Regions from separate parts of the Paenibacillus sp. EKM206P genome, predicted to be linked through region 3. Evidence: a T-box and tRNA genes for the amino acid it is inferred to sense, from the RefSeq annotation. Region 3 holds a T-box; the other regions hold tRNA genes.
What was found. A T-box is a leader RNA that pairs with one kind of tRNA and senses whether it is charged. The one in region 3 lies ahead of argS (arginine--tRNA ligase), so its partner is inferred to be a tRNA-Arg.
Positions count from the first base shown of each region.

Region 1 (5,058 bases), on a different contig from region 3:
TGGACAAACCGGAAGAAGAGCTATTCTTTAAATTTGCAGGCATTAACCACCTTCATTGGCACAAAGTTTATGACAAAACAGGGGTCGAATTAACAGAGCAAGTTATTGAAGGACTGTACGCTCCGGGCGCAAAGCCAGAGAAAGTCGTAGAAAATATTAAGAACATGCGCTTTCTGTATGATCAAGTTCGTCAATTGAAAATGCTGCCTTGTCCTTACCATCGGTATTACTATATGACGGATAACATGCTCAAGGAAGAATTAGAGGAAGCCAAAAACGAAGGAACTCGGGGCCAAGTGGTCAAACGTCTGGAAGAAAGTCTGTTTGAATTGTATAAAGATCCGAATCTGGATTACAAACCAGAGGAACTATCCAAACGCGGCGGTGCGCATTACAGCGATGCAGCCTGTGAGATCATTAATTCCATTTATAACAACAAAGGCACATTGATGGTAGTTAGTACACGTAACAATGGGGCGATTGATGATGTTCCTTATGATAGCGCCATCGAAGTGACCAGTGTCATTCGCGCTCATGGTGCCGAACCTGTCAACTTTGGCAAATTCCCACCTGCCCAGCGGGGCTTGCTGCAAGTGATGAAGGCAATGGAAGAGCTGACGATTGAAGCGGCGGTCACCGGTGACTATGCAACAGCACTGCAAGCCTTCACCCTGAATCCGCTCGTACCAAGTGGTGACATTGCTCAAACCGTACTGGATGAATTACTAGAAGCACACAAAGAGCATCTACCTCAATTCTTTGCTCATAAGGAGAAGGCGACGGTATAAAGCTAGCAGCAATCATCCTGCTGGAACACAAAAAAGCTTCCTACATGTAGGAAGCTTTTTGCTATACGTCCCAGGAGTACTTGCTGGGACATTGGTGTTATTGGTTTGTACTTGGCTTGACAATCCGTCATTAAGATTATTGATAACTTTTTTAAAGTATGATCTCCGTTGAAAAAGCAATAACCGCTTTCCCCGTAATTTGAACTAATACGGGTTTTCCCTGTTCCTTTTTCACATGAACATGCATTGTTCCCTCTCTTTTGATTGCCTCACCTTGTAAAATATCAAAATCAAAAGACTGCTCATTCTCATTTTGCAAAATGTTATAGTGTACCAAATAGGCTCCAAGCGGTCCGTTTGCATTTCCTGTCACCGGGTCTTCAGCTATTCCAATTGCAGGAGCAAACATTCTTCCGTGAACCAATATATCCTCTTGTGGATTTAATGTAAAAACATAATATCCATTACATCCAATATGCTTGCTGATTTCTGTAAGCTTCTGCAAATCAGGTTTTAAACTATGTAGTATTTCATTGGAGTAAATCGGAACCATTACCTTAGAATGACCTGTTGAAGATATTGCAACTGGATATTCCATGCAAATATCTTTACAAGAAATACCTAACGCATTTGCAATCTGACTTCTTATTTCATCATTTAAAGGCTCTGATACAGAAGGTTCTCCCTGTGTCATTACAATAGAATAGTCATCTTCATACTTTATAACATCAACAGGCAATATACCTGCTTTTGTTTTTTGAATAATTCTTCCAGTTTCAGCTTTTCTCTCAATTGCATAAATATAATGCGCTGCTACTGTTGCATGACCACAAATTGGAACCTCTGTTGTTGGAGTAAAAAATCTTACTTCAACATCATAATTTGAAGAATCTGTTTCAAAAATAAATGCAGTTTCCGAATTATTTAATTCTCTTGCAATTCTCTGCATCTGCTCATCTGTAAGTCCATTTGCATTTGGAACAACCCCAGCAGGGTTACCATGAAATCTATTTTTTGTAAATGAGTCTACTTGATATATTCTATATTTTTTCATAATTTCGCCTCTATAAATACCAGTTTGTCTGTCTGTTAAATCTGATATTAACATACTTTTTAGGCAGTTTCACTTAAATTAAAAGATATAATATGGCCCTTTAATGAAAACGAACTGATCCTTATTATAGAATCGCGCTCTTTTATGGAAGATTGTTATTAAACTAAAGCTGCAGTTAGCTGAAATGGTCTTCTCAATCCTTATCTAAAAGTGGAATAAATCTTTTATGATTATAGATACTTTTAGATTCTGCCACGCCTGTTGAGTAACTCAATTCATAAAACAAGAGGTGCACAGCGTGTAAAAATCGTGTGTATAATTTGAGTAAACAGGTGTATTAATCACACCTTATTCTAACGTTTTCTATCGTAACCCCAATAAAAGAAAAAACGCCCCAAACCCTTATATATCAAGGATTTGAAGCATTTTAAATTTCGTTCAAACTTTACATATCTGAACGCTTCGACGTCCCAGGAGGGATTCGAACCCCCGACCGACGGCTTAGAAGGCCGTTGCTCTATCCAGCTGAGCTACTGGGACAAGATGGTGATCAATAAAACCTTATGTATTCAGCGCATTGATTATTATATCACATTTCGGGCAACTGTCAAAAGCATTTTTTCATGATGTAGGGAAGTGAGCTGCAAAAGGAATCATTTGGACGCTAACGGGGTATTATGTACAAAGAACCATGCATAAAGGAGGGGTTAATCCGTGAGAGGTCTCTTGTCGTCACTTTGTTATTTCAGCATTTTCTTCGCACCTTTTCTAGTGCCTGTCATTGTGTGGATTGCAGTACGGGACGAATATGTTCAGGGACATGCAAAAAAAGCTATTTTATCGCATATTTTCCCCATTATTGCGGCGATTCCGCTAGTGTATTTTATTATAACGGCGAATCATGCAGGTTCAGTGATCGGGTTTGTACTGCTATTCGTAGTGGTCTATCTCGGGGTTTTTGTGTATAACATCTACAAAGGAATTATGACGCTGCGTGAAGCGGCTTAGTTCAAAAAGAAGCCTCCTACATACCGCAAATTTGGCGGGATACGGAGGCTTCTTTAGGGTCATTTTTAATGAGTTGCTGTTGCTATTTGGTTCAATGGCTGCTTATTTATTCCCAAAGCGTTTAGGACTTCTCCGTACTTCATGTCTTACGTTTTTCTCCAGCACTTCTTCTGCAAACTCATTGTTATGAATATAACTGCTGCCTTTATTTTTCTTATAATTCGCTTTGCCGTCTATGATTTCCCCCTCCTTTCACGCTGATCCGGCGATGGCGCCGGAGCCCAAATCAACAGAAGCCGAGGCATAGCACACCATATCCTCATGCCCCGAACTCCTTGGCGAACTCTGTACTGAGTTGCCCATAGGAGAGCAATTCTTTTTTGAACTTCTCTCGCTCCTCACCAGCAGTAATGTGTGTAGAATCGGTAAAAGCCTTGTCTGTCACTTCCTCAAATGCCGAATGCAGGTTATTGTCGTACCAATCCAGCTCCAGATCGGCGTCATTGCGGATGATCCGTACCATGTCATAGTCATGCTGACCATCCGTCTGATCCTTGGCCGTGATATAGACCAGCAGTTCCGGGTCATCCGCGGCACCAGGCCGCACCTCTACCTCAGCGCAACGCACTCCGTCAAGTTCAGTGAAGCGGCGTATTTTGGCATCCTTGATGTAGTACATGGTCTTCCTCCTTCCTTGCGAGTAGACGGGTTGCCCCATCAGTAGTTTTCGGAACGGACAGACATTTTATGCTTCTTTTCGGCATATATACTGTTGAACTGGGGATTTAGTTTTTGATTCATTCCAACACTGGATGAACACGATAAAGAGAGGATGAACAGACATGTGCGGAATTACAGGTTTCATACAGTGGAACGGAGACTTAATGCATCAATCTGAGCTGCTGCTGAATATGACACAAACGCTCTCCGATCGCGGACCAGATGCTGCGGGTACCTGGATATCCAATCCGTGTGCCTTCGGACACCGAAGACTGAGCGTTATGGACCCGGAAAATGGCGCTCAACCCATGATCCGGCAGCTGGAGGATATCACTTATACGATTGTATATAACGGGGAAATATATAACGCGCCTGAGTTGAAAAAAGAGCTGCAACAGCGCGGGCATTTTTTCCGTACACAATGCGACACGGAGGTGCTGCTCGAATCCTATATCGAATGGGGCCCCGAATGTGTGAATCGGTTAAACGGCATTTTTGCGTTTGCGGTCTGGGATAGTGAGCGGGAGCAGGTGTTTCTGGCACGGGATCGGCTGGGAGTGAAGCCGCTATTTTATAGCCAGACCGAAGAAGTATTCGTATTTGGCTCAGAACCCAAAGCACTGCTTCAGCATCCAGCGGTAGAAGCAGCAGTGGACGCTGAGGGATTGGCCGAAATCTTTATCATCGGTCCTGCACGTACCCCCGGACACGGCGTCTATTCGTCTATGAAGGAGCTACGCCCCGGGCATACGCTGACTTACAGCCGCGACGGCGTGCGCATTCAAGCCTACTGGACACTGGAAAGCATTGCGCATGAGGATAACACCGAAGAAACGGCGCTTAAGGTACGAGAACTGTTGCTGGATACGGTGGAGCGGCAGCTCATTTCGGATGTTCCGGTGTGCACCTTATTGTCTGGCGGGCTGGATTCAAGCGCTCTATCCGCATTAGCTGTCGATTATTACAAACGTACCAGGCAGGGACAAGTTCATACGTATTCGGTCGATTATGTGGATAACGACAAGCATTTTAAAGCCCATGCGTTTCAACCCGGAGCCGATGCCCCCTGGATTCAGCGGATGGTGGATGAATTAGGGACAAATCATCACTGGATTGAATTCGATACGCCAGAAGTCGTAGCAGCTCTGAACAACTCCACGCTAACGCGGGATTTACCCGGAATGGCGGACGTGGATTCGTCGCTGTATCTCTTTTGCCGGGAGATTAAAAAAGGGGCTACGGTCGCTATTTCCGGCGAGGCTGCGGATGAAGTTTTTGGCGGATATCCATGGTTCCACCGGGAGGATATGCTGAATTCGGGTACATTCCCGTGGGCAGTTGCTCCTGACATGAGAGCCAGTCTGTTGTCTCCCGAAGTGCGGGACTGGATCAAGCCGCTGGAGTATTTGAACGACCGCTACTCCGAAGCGGTAGGAGAAGTGCCGAAGCTACCAGGAGAAACAGGAAAAGCTGCGCAAATGCGCGTTA
Region 1 covers NZ_JAAMNQ010000006.1:240,251-245,308, reverse strand. The annotation lists gene G9G53_RS15255 (6-phospho-beta-glucosidase) at 1-788, shown strand, start outside; gene G9G53_RS15250 (PhzF family isomerase) at 940-1,842, opposite strand; tRNA gene G9G53_RS15245 (tRNA-Arg) at 2,309-2,382, opposite strand; gene G9G53_RS15240 (DUF4870 domain-containing protein) at 2,557-2,850, shown strand; gene G9G53_RS15235 (hypothetical protein) at 3,170-3,529, opposite strand; gene asnB (asparagine synthase (glutamine-hydrolyzing)) at 3,693-5,058, shown strand, end outside.
Region 1: it has a tRNA-Arg gene. The T-box ahead of argS (arginine--tRNA ligase) is inferred to sense a tRNA for this amino acid. The anticodon was not compared.

Region 2 (5,058 bases), on a different contig from region 3:
CAGCACCCTCGCGGGCTGCTTTAGCTTCGTTTTCCTTACGATCCAACAATTGCTTTTTCAAGTCTTCCTTGAATTCAGCCAGTGTGTCAAATTCGCTTACATCTTTAGCAAATTCATCGTCCAGTTCAGGAAGAACTTTGCGTTTCAGTTCGTGAACTTTCACTTTGAATACCGCTTGTTTGCCAGCGAGGTCAGCAGAATGGTAGTTCTCAGGGAACGTTACTTCAACGTCCTTGGAATCGCCAGTGTGCAAACCAACCACTTGCTCTTCAAAACCAGGGATGAATGTGTTAGATCCCAGTTCCAAAGAATACTTCTCAGCTTGTCCACCTTCGAATGGTACACCGTCCACGGAACCGTCGAAGTCAATAATAGCTGTATCACCGGATTGAGCAGCATCTTCATCAACGACAACCAGTTCAGCATGACGTTGTTGCAGGCGCTCCAGTTCTTGAGCCAGTTCTTCGTCGCTTACTTCGAGTTTGCTTACAGGCACTTCTACGCCTTTGTAATCGCCCAAAGTCACTTCAGGTTTAACAGTAACCTTTGCTTTGAACTTGAAAGATTCGCCTTTAGCAAATTGATCAATTTCAACGTCAGGGCTGTCAACCGGGAAGATGTCCGTTTGCTCTACAGCTTGGCTGTAAGCTTCTGGCAACAGGATGTCAATTGCATCTTGGTACAGACTTTCAATACCATAGCGTTTTTCAAAGATAGGACGTGGTACTTTACCTTTACGGAATCCTGGTACACTTACTTGTTTTGCCACTTTATTAAAAGCTTTGTCGAGTGCAGCGGCTACACGATCCGCGTCAACCTCAACTTCAAGAACCCCAAGGTTCTTCTCTATTTTCTCCCAAGTTGCTTTCATTTTATGCTTTCCCCTCCAACAAAATCTTCACTTAGTTTTCATTACAATCAACGCACACAAAATAACCACTATAGTATATCTAACATTACTGTCTTTTTCAAGAGCAGCCCTTTGAATGCTTCACAGGTAAACGTTTCCGGTCACTAAGGAGTGTGCATTCCCGCCGCTACGAATAGTCGCATCGACCGATACGCCTGCTCAAAACGGAAGCGCAACGCATCTGTAATACCATATATAGCACGGGTTTCTTCCTCATTATTATTACCGTTCAAACTTTCCGAAACGGTCTGATGGAGTGCTGCAGCCCAAATATCCGGCATTCCGTCCTCTTCCACCAACATGGATCTATAATCATTCGTACCGTATACTGCCATCACAAACTGTGACCACAACTCCTGTGCAAAATAGAATAGTGTAGGCTCGTGCACCTCAGTCTGATCAGCCACCCGTTCCAAAATACGCATAATCGACTCTGGAAAATCACCAGGCTGTAACGGAACCGTTTCAATGTCGATTTCCGCTTGTTCATCACCCCGTCTGATTTCTATCGTCCCTTCCATTCCGCGTCGTCGCATTGTCTGTAGAACACGGAATTGAAGTAAAGGATGGATTTCCCGGTCCGTAATCCAGCGAAGCAAGGCATCGTCGATTTCTGGCAGTTCCAAATAGGACAACTGCTCCAACGCTAAAATCGTCTGTTCGGATAAGGGTTCATCCATAGCCATCCGCAACAGCTTGTTGCCGTAGCCCGCATCCTGCTCCTGCTTAAAGCGTGCATGACGGCGAGCTAACTCTACTTCACTGACCTCTTCTTCCACAGCGTCCGTTACCGCCCCGCTGTCAGCGTACTGTGGAAATGCAGCTTCCAGCCATTGTAATAGAGCGTTCCATTCATCGTATTGCTTCTGCTCCTGTCCCTGACACTGCATTAAAAAACGCAGCATCGCCATCGCCTCTCCGTAACGTTCGTTTTCAAGCATCACGGTAAGTTGGATTTGATAATAGTCCAGTGTCTTCGGAAACAATACAATATTATTTTCTTTTGTCGTCACCTTGGAGTCCTTTATTCAAGGCACCCCCTCTCCTTCACAAGCTCAAGTATTTGTAGATTATATGAGAAACAGTAGCCGAAGTCCAACCACTCGTCTTACACATATTCACCTGTATTCTAACATACCCTTTTACAAGGCAAAAAAAACTACGTCTACTCAGAATTTATGCTGTATAAAGCCTAAATAAGCGATATATGCAAAATAAGACTTGAATTTCTTTTATCCATATGATATATTAATATTCGCTTGAATTTTATGTCCCAGTAGCTCAGCTGGATAGAGCAACGGCCTTCTAAGCCGTCGGTCGGGGGTTCGAATCCCTCCTGGGACGTCATAACAAGAAGCTTCCATAATGGAGGCTTTTTTTGTTCTCATGAGATAACTCACAGGGGAACGTCGGCCCATCGGCATCGTTAGCCTATACTTCGCAGTCAACCATAAGGAGAGTATCTCTCTTGATAAATTACATCAAAAAAAAGCTTCCGCAAGGGAGCTTTTTTTGATGATAAATAATGTAGAAAGAATAGTCTGCCACGCTACTTTAGGCGCTGGTTTCAAGTCACTACTCTTTCAATAAAACGCAGATATTGCTATCATCTATCATGTTACACCATTTTGAAGTAAAGGAGGTTGGCTGACTCCCTTGACTACGAATAAACTCCAAAAGTCGCGGGAAATTCATCGTTTTGTTGCCACTTTGCTTTCTATATTAGGTACTGGATTGGGTATGTTTTATCTCGCCATTCCTTCCTATATGATTGGAGGAGCGGCTCTGATCATCACACAGGGAATTCTGATCTATTTTACATTATTTTCTCTCGGATACCTGCTTATTATTTCGGGACCGCTGGCCATTATTCTCCACATTTTAGGCATTATTTTTACAATACGATCTTTTCAAATTACAAGCAATGTGGGTAGCGCGCCGACAAGTGCATCGTTGCCTTCCAAATGGCGCATGTTGCTCAGTCTCACTGTGGGAGCTACACTTCTACTTCTTGCAGTCACAATGAAATACGTAGATATTATAGAACCTTTTACACAAACAGGTGAAAATAAACGCAACGTAGCCGCAGAATCAGAGCAATATCTGGAGCAGAAATACGGAGAGGACTTTCAAATTCAAAATATTAGCTATCATAGTATTCCCTTCACTGAATATACCATGGAGGCGATCTCTAATCGTCATCCTTCCGTCCTCTTTAACATGACCAAGCGTCCTTATGAGGATGTCCCATTTAGAGAAAAATATCTTAACGCCCTTTGGGAGAGCCAACTGGACATGAAGCTCAAACCTGTTATACAGAAGCTATACAATGATGCAGCCGCTGTTCATTCTGGGGTGCAAGAAGGGGAAACAGATAAAATGATCAAAGAATACGACGATTTTAAACTGAATCCCGAAGCGGTCGGCGATCAATATATTCGTATAATTGTATTCGAGGATCTAACTGACTCAGGATTGTCATTGGAAAAAGAACGGGTATTACAAACTGCAAAAGTTCTCAAAACAGTGTTGGCCGGAAATAAAGCCTCATTAGACATCGAATACTTCCCTTCGGCTATGAATACCAACCGAAACCTTAAGGCAATAGAACTAAACGATTATATGTTTGGTCAGGACCATTTTGATGAAAAGACCTATGAAGTCCAGATAGAAGACATTTATAAGCTTATGTCAACAAAGGATATACAAATCACATCGCTTGACCGCGTGAAGTAGCAAGGAGATTAATCAAATGAAATTAATATCTTGGAATGTAAATGGCTTAAGAGCCTGTGTGACCAAAGGGTTTTATACTTATTTAAAAGAAACGAATGCCGATATTTTTTGCGTACAGGAAACGAAGCTTCAAGAAGGGCAGATCCTCATGGAGAACATGGAGGAATACACACAATACTGGAATTATGCTGAGAAAAAAGGATATTCCGGCACGGCTATTTTCACCAAAATCAAGCCGCTCTCTGTGCATTATGGACTTGAAGAAAATGAAGAACCGGAGGGCCGAACCATCACTTTGGAATTCGAAAAATTTTATCTCGTCAATGTGTACACACCAAATACCAAACGGGACTTATCCCGACTGCCCTACAGACTGGAATGGGAAGACCGTTTTCGCAGCTACCTGCAACAACTGGATGCTTTGAAGCCTGTCATCGTGTGTGGAGACTTGAACGTAGCTCATCAGGAGATCGATCTCAAAAACGCCAAAGCTAACTACGGAAATGCCGGTTTTACGCCTGAGGAACGGGAACGCATGTCACAGCTGCTAGACGTCGGATTTATAGATACCTTCAGAACCTTTTATCCTGACCGGACGGATGTTTATTCCTGGTGGTCCTACATGCCAAAGGTGAGAGAAAGGAATATTGGCTGGCGGATCGATTACTTCCTCGTCTCGGAGAGACTTCGTTCGCTATTGATGGATGCGAACATTGATTGTCATATTACAGGCAGTGACCACTGTCCTGTGATATTGGAGTTGCAAGATATTTCAGCATAAGTCCCCTGCCCTGACACAAGGATTTATGAAACTTTAAAAAGCGGTCATGCTCTGTTATTGCAGCATGACCGCTTTAATGAATGGAGCTATGTCCCCAAATATACCTCGATACGGGAAAACAACCGCTCTCTCACATCTTGTGCCTCTTTATGATCTAATATAGCCTGTCTTATCGTCTTCTTTTCGCCACTAGCGTAATGCAGTACATACTGGGTCACTATGCATTCCGGTGGATAAGTATCCTTGCGATCCGTATTAAAATAAGTCACCTGACAGCTTCCGAGAAAACAGAAAGATAGCTCACCTGTAGCTGTGAACAGCCAGCCTGGCAGCTTGGGCTCCAGCTTCAAGGATAGGCCCCTATGATCATAGCCAAACGGCTGCCCGCCCGTCATCATCCATATCCACATATGAATAAATTCTGCCGTAGATCCGCTCAGCCTCGCGATATATCCCGTTCCATGCAAACTTGCATCAGCATTAGCACTGCTAGCAATAAAGGAGCTGTTCGGTTGGCCGGAAAAAACTCCATGATGGCTCCATTCTTATCCTCCACACCAAAGCTCGCAATTCCTTGTCCACGATTAACATAATACGCCCACAGAGGAATTCCCTGAACACCAGCAATACC
Region 2 covers NZ_JAAMNQ010000006.1:290,753-295,810, reverse strand. The annotation lists gene tig (trigger factor) at 1-871, opposite strand, end outside; gene G9G53_RS15460 (hypothetical protein) at 1,015-1,923, opposite strand; tRNA gene G9G53_RS15455 (tRNA-Arg) at 2,181-2,254, shown strand; gene G9G53_RS15450 (hypothetical protein) at 2,567-3,646, shown strand; gene G9G53_RS15445 (exodeoxyribonuclease III) at 3,663-4,427, shown strand; gene G9G53_RS15440 (hypothetical protein) at 4,514-4,837, opposite strand; gene G9G53_RS15435 (hypothetical protein) at 4,864-5,058, opposite strand, start outside.
Region 2: it has a tRNA-Arg gene. The T-box ahead of argS (arginine--tRNA ligase) is inferred to sense a tRNA for this amino acid. The anticodon was not compared.

Region 3 (5,058 bases):
GGTAGACACCTTTGACACGCTGGAAAGCGGTGTTCCTCATGCGATTCGGACAGCAAAAATGCTGGAGAGTCAGGGTAAGCGTATGAATGCAATTCGTCTGGATAGCGGTGACTTGGCTTATCTATCCATTCAGGCGCGGGAAATGCTCGATGCTGAAGGTTTGGATTACGTACAAATTGTAGCTTCCAATGATTTGGATGAAAATACGATTTTTAACCTGAAAGCCCAAGGGGCACGTATTGATGTATGGGGTGTAGGAACACAGCTTATTACGGCTTCAGATCAACCATCGCTTGGCGGGGTATACAAGCTAGTTGAACGTGAAGTGGATGGCGAAATGTTGCCGACGATCAAGATCTCGGGGAATCCAGAAAAAGTATCCACACCAGGCAAAAAGGATGTATATCGCATTGTGGATAAGAAGAAAGGGAGAGCTGTAGCCGATTATATTTCTTTTCCGGATGAAGAGCGTCCGCGTAATGGTAAGCGCCTGAAGCTGTTTAACCCTTTGCATCCGTATATGAAGAAGTATGTAGAAAATTACGAAGCCGTGCCGATGCTTGAGCCTATTTTTATAGATGGACAGAAGGTATATGAGCTTCCCGAGCTGGATGAAATTCGAGCCTACCATACTTCACAGTTAAAACTGTTCTGGCCAGAATATTTGCGGAAGCTGAACCCTGAAATTTATCGTGTAAATCTGAGCGAGAAGGTATGGGAGCTAAAGCAAAAGCTGATCGACAGTTATATGCAGCCCGAAGTTGAAGAAAAAGAATAGTTGGAAGAGGCACCTCATGAATGCATGGGGTGCCTCTTTGTGTTGGAGCATGTAGGAAATAGGAGCTTATTTATAAATTTCTCTCATCACATGTCGTAGCTCAGGGACAATAATGCGTTCCATTGCCAAACGAACGGCTCCGCGTGAACCAGGCATAGAAAATACAGCTGTCTGGCCCACAGTGCCAGCTACAGCCCGGCTTAAGATAGCTGCTGAACCAATGTCCTCAGCAAAGCTTAAATAACGGAAGATTTCCCCAAAGCCAGGTAGTTCCTTATCCAGTAGAGAAGAGACAGCTTCATATGTAGTATCACGTGGAGAAATACCGGTACCACCTGTCAAAAGAACAGCCTCGATGTCATCCTGTGCCGCTGCTTCGGATACTAACTGCTGAATACCTTCGTAGTCATCCTTGACGATGACATATCGAACAACTGTATATCCATTGGTTTCTAGTAGATCCATGAGCAGTCGTCCCCCAGTATCTGTTTCCACGGTGCGTGTGTCCGAGACAGTCACGACCATGCAATTCACTTGTTGGGGGGATTCCTGACGGTGTTCCTCTACAGAAGACATATTCATTAAAATGTTCACTCCTTGATCGGCGGTTAGACATACACTTTTTACAATAGAGCAATGACTGAGCGTATGCAAGTCAGAAACAGGGGCTAAAAATCTATGTGATTAATATCCTTGCATTTGCACACTGGAATATAGTACACTTCCTTACATAAGTCGGGATTATATTGTTTTGTTTTATTGAAAGCGCGCACATCAAATGGTTAACCTCAAGGGACAGCGGGTAATAGTACAGCAGGGTCAACAACTGGGAGGTAATGTAATATGAATCATTCATACCAACAATGCGTGGATGCTTGCCTGGAATGTATGAACGCTTGCAATGTATGTTACGTAGCGAGTTTGAAGGAATATGATTTAGCTATGCTGCGTGAATGTATTCGAGTGAGTAGGGAATGTGCAGAAATATGCGGATTTGCTGCCCAAATGCTGCAGCGTGGAACGGATTTTGCCGAGCAAATCTGTGAGCTGTGCGCCAACGCCTGTGAGGTATGTGCTGCTGAATGCAGCAAGCATTCCCATGATCATTGTAAACATTGTGCAGAAGCCTGCCGTCGTTGCGTTCAGGCATGCCGCCAATTGGTGGCAGTGTAATTACATATATGGAACTAGTGCCTGAAGAGGAAATAATAGGTTGCTTTCTACTGAATAGGTTTGTATAATGAATGGAATTAACGTCACGGAACGGGAGAGTAGCAGCTGAGCCGTATCATTACAGCGAGCCGGAAGAGGTGGAAGCCGGTATGAGGTCCGATGTGAAGCGCACCCGGGAGACGGTTGATCCAACGAGCAGAACTTCTAGTAGATCAGCCCGGCAGACACCGTTATTAGTCATTGGAGTGAAATCGCGATTTGTGTAGTTAGCTTTAGCTGCACAACCGATTTACGAAGAGTGGTACCGCGGGATATTGAAGTTCTCGTCTCTTGAATGATTTCAAGAGGCGGGGGCTTTTTTTGTTAGATTCTATAAAAAGAAGGAGAGAGATCATCATGTTAATGAGGATTGCTGCTCAAGCGATATTAGCCCATACGGGCTTGGAGGAGAAAGAAATTTTATCTTTATTTGAGGTGCCTCCGCAGCCTGAATGGGGAGATGTGGCGTTTCCCTGTTTTATGCTGGCTAAAAAGTTTCGAAAGTCTCCGCAGCACATTGCACTGGAATTGGCGGAACTAGTAGGCCATAAAGAAGGTTTAACCGCTTCAGCATCGGGTGCCTATGTAAACATAACCTTGGATCGATCGGTTCATATTCCGCTTATGCTTGCTGAATTGAGCAAGGCTGATTTCCTCAGGCCTAATATCGGGAACGGGCAGCGGGTAGTTATTGATATGTCCTCGCCTAATATTGCCAAACCGTTTGGTATCGGTCATCTTCGCTCTACGGTTATCGGTGCTGCCTTGTATCGCATACTTGGTGAAACAGGTTATGTACCTATTAGTGTGAATCATCTTGGGGATTGGGGAACACAGTTTGGTAAGCAAATTGCGGCCTATAAAAGATGGGGAAATGAGGAGCAGTTACAACATGATCCGATTGGTGAATCGCTAAAGCTATATGTGCGTTTTCATCAGGAGGCCGATCATGATCCGACTTTGGAGGATGAAGGGCGCGAGTGGTTCCGACGTTTGGAACATGGGGATGCGGAGGCTCGACAACTATGGGAGTTTTTTGTTGAAATCAGTCTGGGTGAATTTGATCGTATGTACCAGCGTCTAAACATTACATTTGACCATGTGCTGGGAGAAAGTTTTTACAATGATAAGATGCAGGCAGTTATTGATCATTTAAGAGCAAAAGGATTGTTGGAGGAAAGTGATGGGGCGCTCGTAGTTCGCCTGGAAGACGAGGAACTGCCTCCGTGTCTTATTCTGAAAAAGGATGGAACCACCATTTATCCGACACGTGATCTGGCAACAGCGATTTATCGTCATGAAGTGATGAAGGCTGATCGGTTGCTGTACGTCGTTGGTGGAGAACAGAAGTTGCATTTCCAGCAGGTGTTTGCGGTGCTGAAGCATGCAGGGGAGGCATGGGCGGAGCAATGTGAGCATGTGCCGTTTGGATTAATGCGGTTTGCGGGTAAGAAAATGTCCACAAGACGTGGCAAGGTTGTGAAGCTGGAGGAGGTGCTGGATGAAGCTGTAGCGCGTGCTCAAGGCATCATTACTCAGAAGAACCCTGGTTTACAGGAACAACAGGCAATAGCGGAGGACGTTGGCATCGGGGCGATTATTTTTGGTGATTTAAAAAACAACCGACTGAATGAAGTGGACTTTTCGTTGGAGGAGGCGCTGACCTTTGAAGGCGAGACCGGGCCTTATGTGCAGTATACTCATGCGCGCATACGCAGCCTTCTGGAGAAAGCTCACGCTCGCGCCGATGTTGATGTTAATACTAACCCTAGCGACAATGACCTTTTCCAAGATAGCCATTCTCATGATTTGAATGACGTATCGGATGAAATATTGGGTGACGCAGGTTGGGCGCTGCTTAAGCAATTGGGTCGCTATCACGGTCAACTGATACGAGCGGCTCGCCAACTAGAGCCTTCGGTAATTGCGAGATTTGCATTGGATACGGCCCAGGCGTTTAACCGGTTTTACGCCAAGGAAAGGATTGTCGACGGTGGACAATGGCGTATTCAGTTGGCGGAACAAACTGCCGATATTCTGGCATGCGCGCTGCAACTTCTTGGTCTGAAAGCACCGAATCGGATGTAAACAAAGCGAATAAAGGAGAGCGAGAGACAAATGAGTATTCTTGCAACCATGTGTAATGTAAGTAAACGATACAAAAATGTAGCTGCCTTGGATGACGTTACTTTTACTATTGAGCAGGGAAATGTGATTACGATTGTAGGTAAAAACGCTTCCGGCAAAAGCACACTGCTGCTTTTGCTGGCGGGATTGCTGCGGCCCAGCTCTGGCAGTATCGAATGGCGACCAGGATCTTTGATAACCATTGGTTATGCGCCTGATCGGCTGCCGCAGCTGAATTTTACACCACGGCAGTATTTACAGCATATGGGCTTCATGCAGGGGATGCAGCGGGACGAATTGAGGCGAGAAATTGATTTTCGGCTGCAGCAATTTGCATTAATACATGCCGCTGATCGTGACATGCGTGGTTTTTCCAAAGGGATGCTGCAAAAGGTTAACCTGGCACAGGCACTTTTGGGGAGACCGGAGTTACTGTTGCTGGACGAGCCACTTGGTGGCGTGGATGAGGAAACGCAAATTACGTTAATTCAGCTTCTGTGCGATTTAAGGGAACAGGGCATCACAGTATTGGCCTCCACTCATGAGCCACAGCTTGTACAGCAGGCAGCGCAGCAGGTGCTTGTTCTGGAGTATGGGCGTCTTGTGGCACAATACGACCCGCATCATGTACTGCGCACAGTACAACAGATTGTATGCGCAGGTATCTCGGCGTCGGAGGTAGAGAGTTTGCTCTCTAGTGAGCAGACAGAGTGGATGGTCGATAATCATGGTGATCGTATTCGTGTGGCTGTAGAGAAGGAGGCGGGAGATCGGCTGTTGATGAAGTTGATTCAGTCAGGAGCCTCTATTGTTTCCGTACATCAGGACGCGAAGTGGTCCAATGATATTGCTGATGCTTCCCATTCTGTTGTAAGTCGGGGACGCAAGGGGGAGGGAACGACCTTATGATTTTTGCTATCCGTTACGTATTGCAAAGCTAT
Region 3 covers NZ_JAAMNQ010000004.1:203,248-208,305, reverse strand. The annotation lists gene G9G53_RS10755 (nicotinate phosphoribosyltransferase) at 1-778, shown strand, start outside; gene G9G53_RS10750 (MogA/MoaB family molybdenum cofactor biosynthesis protein) at 845-1,360, opposite strand; gene G9G53_RS10745 (four-helix bundle copper-binding protein) at 1,622-1,951, shown strand; T-box leader at 2,029-2,285, shown strand; gene argS (arginine--tRNA ligase) at 2,348-4,078, shown strand; gene G9G53_RS10735 (ATP-binding cassette domain-containing protein) at 4,109-5,026, shown strand; gene G9G53_RS10730 (hypothetical protein) at 5,023-5,058, shown strand, end outside.

Region 4 (5,058 bases), on a different contig from region 3:
ACCCTTATAATTTTACGAAACAGGAATTTAAGGCACATTTTGATATATAAAGAGCGGAAACAATAACCTGTTTCCGCTCTATGATGTTGCTAATAAGGAAGTTCTTATTTAGCCAGTTTAGCGAAGTATTCCAACGTGCGGATCAATTGTGCAGTGTAGGACATTTCATTGTCATACCAAGCTACAGTTTTCACCAGTTGTTTGTCGCCAACAGTCAGAACTTTAGTTTGAGTTGCATCAAACAAAGAACCGAAAGTAAGACCTTTGATGTCGGAAGAAACGATTTGATCTTCAGTGTATCCATAAGTTTCAGGATCGGAAGCTTCTTTCATCGCTGCGTTGATTTCTTCAGCAGTTACGTTTTTCTCCAGAACTGTTACCAACTCAGTCAGGGAACCTGTAGGTACTGGAACACGTTGAGCCGCGCCATCCAATTTACCTTTCAACTCAGGGATAACCAAACCGATTGCTTTAGCAGCACCAGTTGTGTTAGGAATGATGTTTTCAGCTGCTGCACGAGCACGACGGAAGTCACCTTTAGCATGTGGAGCATCCAAAGTGTTTTGGTCGCCAGTGTAAGCATGAATTGTAGTCATCAAACCTTCAACGATACCAAATTTATCTTGCAGTGTTTTAGCCATAGGAGCCAGGCAGTTCGTTGTGCAAGAAGCACCAGAGATTACAGTTTCAGTTCCATCCAGAATTTCATGGTTTACGTTGTAAACGACAGTTTTCATGTCGCCAGTAGCTGGAGCGGAGATAACAACTTTTTTAGCGCCGCCTTTCAAATGTTTCTCAGCAGCTTCTTTAGTTGTGAAGAAACCTGTGCATTCCAGAACGATGTCTACACCCAGGTCTCCCCAAGGCAGTTCTTCAGGGTTGCGGTTAGCCAAAACTTTAACTTCTTTACCGTTTACTTTGAAGAAGCCATCATGTACTTCTACTTGTCCTTGGAAATTACCTTGTGTTGTATCATATTTCAACAAATGTGCCAACATTTTGGAATCTGTCAAGTCATTGATTGCTACTACTTCAATACCTTCCACGTTTTGAATCCGACGGAAAGCAAGGCGTCCAATACGTCCGAAACCATTAATACCAACTTTAACTGTCATGAGTGAGTTCCTCCCAAAGTTCGTTTAGTTTAGTTTTATATATTCAAGACAGACCCGAAAGCCTGTCAAGACAACACGATTCATAAATCCTATATTAATCATTTAAATAACGACTTACAATCTCAACAGCAGCGCCTTCGTCGGTGACCAGAATGTCTTCTTGCCCGAAACGCAGTACCGCATGAATAGCGGCCGCCTTGTTCTTGCCTCCAGCTACACCTAGAACCGTATCGGTACGCCTAATGTCCTCCAATCGGAGTCCAAGCGTCAGCATTCTGTGAACAACGACGCCATCTTCGTTAAAATAATAACCAAACGATTCGGCTACCGCCCCTTCACTGCTGATCTGGGCAAAGGTTTCGGGATCAAGTTTACGTCTATGTGCCATCGCTATGGCGTTGCCTATCCCGTGAATGATGATACGACTCTCGCGAATCAGGCTCAATATATCCTGAATGTTCGTATCTTCAAGCAAGGAGTTGTAAGCATGATTGCTGAGCAAATCCGGTACATGGAGCAGACGGTATTGAGCGCCGACCTTGCGAGCCATTGTGGAAGCAATTGTGTTGGCCTGCATTTCCATGCTTTCTCCCAAACCCCCGCGTGCCGGTACAAACCACCCACCCTTAAGGGGGCCATTAGAAGGCAATGCCAGTTGTTCCGCCACGTCTGCAATCGTCGTGCCACCTGTTACAGCGACCACATCCTCGTCGTCCATAACACTTAGCAACGCTTTTGCTCCAGCGCGCCCCAGCTCCTGCTTTGTTAACGGAGAAACATCCGAATCCCCTGGAACGACAACCACCTTTCTCAAACCATAGGCTTGACGAATCTGGTCCTCCAATTGGGACAGGCCGAACAAGTTGTTCGCAATCGGCTCCAGCTGTTCCAGCAGATCCAGTCCTGCTTTGCTCACCTTCATGCCTACACTCTCAATCTCAATTAGCCCCTGAGCTTTAAGAAGATCGGTTTCGGCGCGCAACACGCGCTCGGTCATGTTCAGTGAAGCTGCCAGTGTTCGGCGTCCAACAACATCGGACAGCATAATCTGATGCAGGATCGTGTACCTTTTTTTCAAAACATCCATGAGGTCGGGCAGAAGCTGCTTCTGTATTTCTAATATCTTTCGCATGCTTTCCACTCCCGCACACTTCTAAGTTCTGTCTCTAATGCTCTATCTCTAACTGGTCTTAAAACGTCCCGGGATAACTTTTTAAGTCCCACGTATATCTTAACCAATATTTGCTCCATATGCAAGTCTATCTGAACCTATATTTCTCAACCATTTGTCTGAATATGCGCATTTAATAAAAGCTTGCAATTCACTGCTGTATATCATATAATCATCTTTGTTTCCAATTAGCTGTTTAATTAGTTAGTTGTTTGCATTGAATCAACTATGCGCCCGTGGTCCAACGGATATGACGTAGGCCTCCGGAGCCTGAGATCGAGGTTCGATTCCTCGCGGGCGCGCCATTTTAAATGAACGCTTAAATGCTTCTATATAATGTTTTAACCAATAAGAGCGCTGAGGGCTCTTTTTTTTAATCATTAGTTTGACTTTCTTTGACTTTTTGTTTGAAATTGTTTATCATGTGGTTAATACGGTAACAGTTTATAAATAAGGGACGTGTACTCGGCATGTCCACCAAATCCACTAACGATATTTAAGGGAGGTTTTTTGACGTGAGCTATGTTCCTATGGTAGTAGAACAAAGTAACCGCGGCGAACGCGCCTATGACATTTATTCCAGACTGTTAAAGGATCGCATTATTTTGTTAGGCTCGGACGTCAATGACGTTGTAGCCAACTCTATAATTGCGCAAATGCTGTTTTTGGCTGCCGAAGATCCTGAAAAAGATATTCACTTGTATATTAACAGTCCTGGCGGTTCCATTACAGCTGGTATGGCCATTTTCGATACGATGCAATACATTAAACCTGATGTATCTACGATTTGTGTAGGTATGGCGGCTTCCATGGGCGCGTTCTTGCTGAATGCAGGCGCCAAAGGTAAACGTTTCGCTTTGCCAAACAGTGAAATTATGATTCACCAACCTCTGGGTGGTGCACAAGGCCAGGCAACGGATATCGAAATCCGCGCACGCCGCATTCTGAAAATGCGTGATAAACTGAACCGCATTCTCGCAGATCGCACAGGCCAACCACTGGAACGTATTGAAAAAGATACAGACCGTGACTACTTCATGTCTGCTGATGATGCCAAAGAATACGGTATTATTGATAAAGTGCTAACTAGCTCCTCTCCAGAAGGTGTATAAGAGAAAAAATTTGCCTCTCGATAGCTGGTAAATGAAAAAGCTGCTCCGGATGTTATTATCCGGTAGGCAGCTTTTTTGCTTTATTGTTTTTTAGAGTATAGACAGTCCAACTTACTCATTTCTACTATTAAATCTGTCCCGCAAAAGGCTTTCCGCCTTGAGGCAGCAGTTGACCGAACGAGTAGGTAAACTCCGGAATTCCATACGCGTATGGCGCATAATCATACAAATCAAACACGATTGTTACTCCACTGTTCGTCACATAAAAATTCTGATCTGCCGCCAACTCTTTAAATTTACCGAATCCTTCACCAGCCTGAAGCGCATCGATTTTTTTCTTCAAATCAGCATTGAGGAACTTTTTGTAATTTGGATTCGCCTTCAATACGTCAGACAACTGCAGCAGTTTACCATCAGCGAGCGAGAACGTATATCCTTTACGTACCGTCATTCCATGTGCGCCACCCATATACGAGTAATCCTGCATAATCACACTTAGAATACCGTCCTTGTTATAGGCAATTGCAAAATCATTTTCGAAATCATACGGTCTTTCTGTTGTAGCCTCTCCCTCAGCCATTATCTTTTTGCCTGCTGCCAATATACCCTCTGCATGCTTTTTAAGCACATGGTTAATGGCTTGCTCTGCCTCAGGATTCAGCTGGCTGCCGCTGATTTGCGGATACTTAACTTTGTAAGATACCTTCGCATTACTCGAAGCTGGAAGTGTTTGAGACGCAATTGTGATCGGGTTTAGCTGACTTTTACTTAGCGTTACTGTCTTCTGAGCTGCGTTCCATTGAGCATCTATGCCTAGATAGTCTTTCAACAGACTCATAGGAATGTATAGCTTCCCAGCGATCTGTTTGGCATCCATACTACGTGTATTGATTCCATTGACGTTGACGTAGGCATCCGAGGAAGAAGCCATAATGTAAAGTTTATTGTACCCGCTACCTACGGTATATGTCGTTGCTTTCGCATCATAGCTTACTGGAATCCCCAAGCTGTCACGCAGTGCGGCCACCGGAATCATTGTACTCCCGTTCACTTGAACACCTTTAGCGGGCAACGTTTTACCATTCCATTGGATAGTGATTCCTGGTTGCTGTGTTGCCGCTTGCTGCTGTTTAATCGATGCTGCCTGGATATATGAAACGGGGACAGCTGCGACTCCTGCTAAAATCCCTGCTGCCAGCAGTGCTGAACCCCATTTTTTCGTATGCTTATTCATATTAAGTATTCCTCCTGTTATTATTTCTGTATTGTCTATGTGTAAATAATCACTTTACTTATTATATCTATACCCCATTGTATGTAGTTTACAATCTGTACACTCCCCGATTTCAATCTGTACACCTAGTAACCCTTAGCTATGACAGACTCATTACAAAAAGGTTTCGGTATACAAAAAAAGCCAGCAAGCCAGCCTGCGCATGATGCAGGCCGCTTGTGGCTTCGTTTGATGATCTATATTAGTTCATTTCGTATTGAGCCGACACCTGAACTTTCACTGTTACTTGCCCCGATTGTATGTCTGTCCCGCTACCTGCTAAATCCATGAGCGATTTTGACATGGCATTTTCACGTTGTGTAAAGACTTGTGCTTCTCCGCCATCTACCGTCACATTCACAAGAGCACCTAATCCGCGTTTGGCCG
Region 4 covers NZ_JAAMNQ010000008.1:190,366-195,423, forward strand. The annotation lists gene gap (type I glyceraldehyde-3-phosphate dehydrogenase) at 105-1,115, opposite strand; gene G9G53_RS17535 (sugar-binding transcriptional regulator) at 1,210-2,247, opposite strand; tRNA gene G9G53_RS17540 (tRNA-Arg) at 2,517-2,591, shown strand; gene clpP (ATP-dependent Clp endopeptidase proteolytic subunit ClpP) at 2,802-3,398, shown strand; gene G9G53_RS17550 (PdaC/SigV domain-containing protein) at 3,526-4,632, opposite strand; gene G9G53_RS17555 (SIMPL domain-containing protein) at 4,874-5,058, opposite strand, start outside.
Region 4: it has a tRNA-Arg gene. The T-box ahead of argS (arginine--tRNA ligase) is inferred to sense a tRNA for this amino acid. The anticodon was not compared.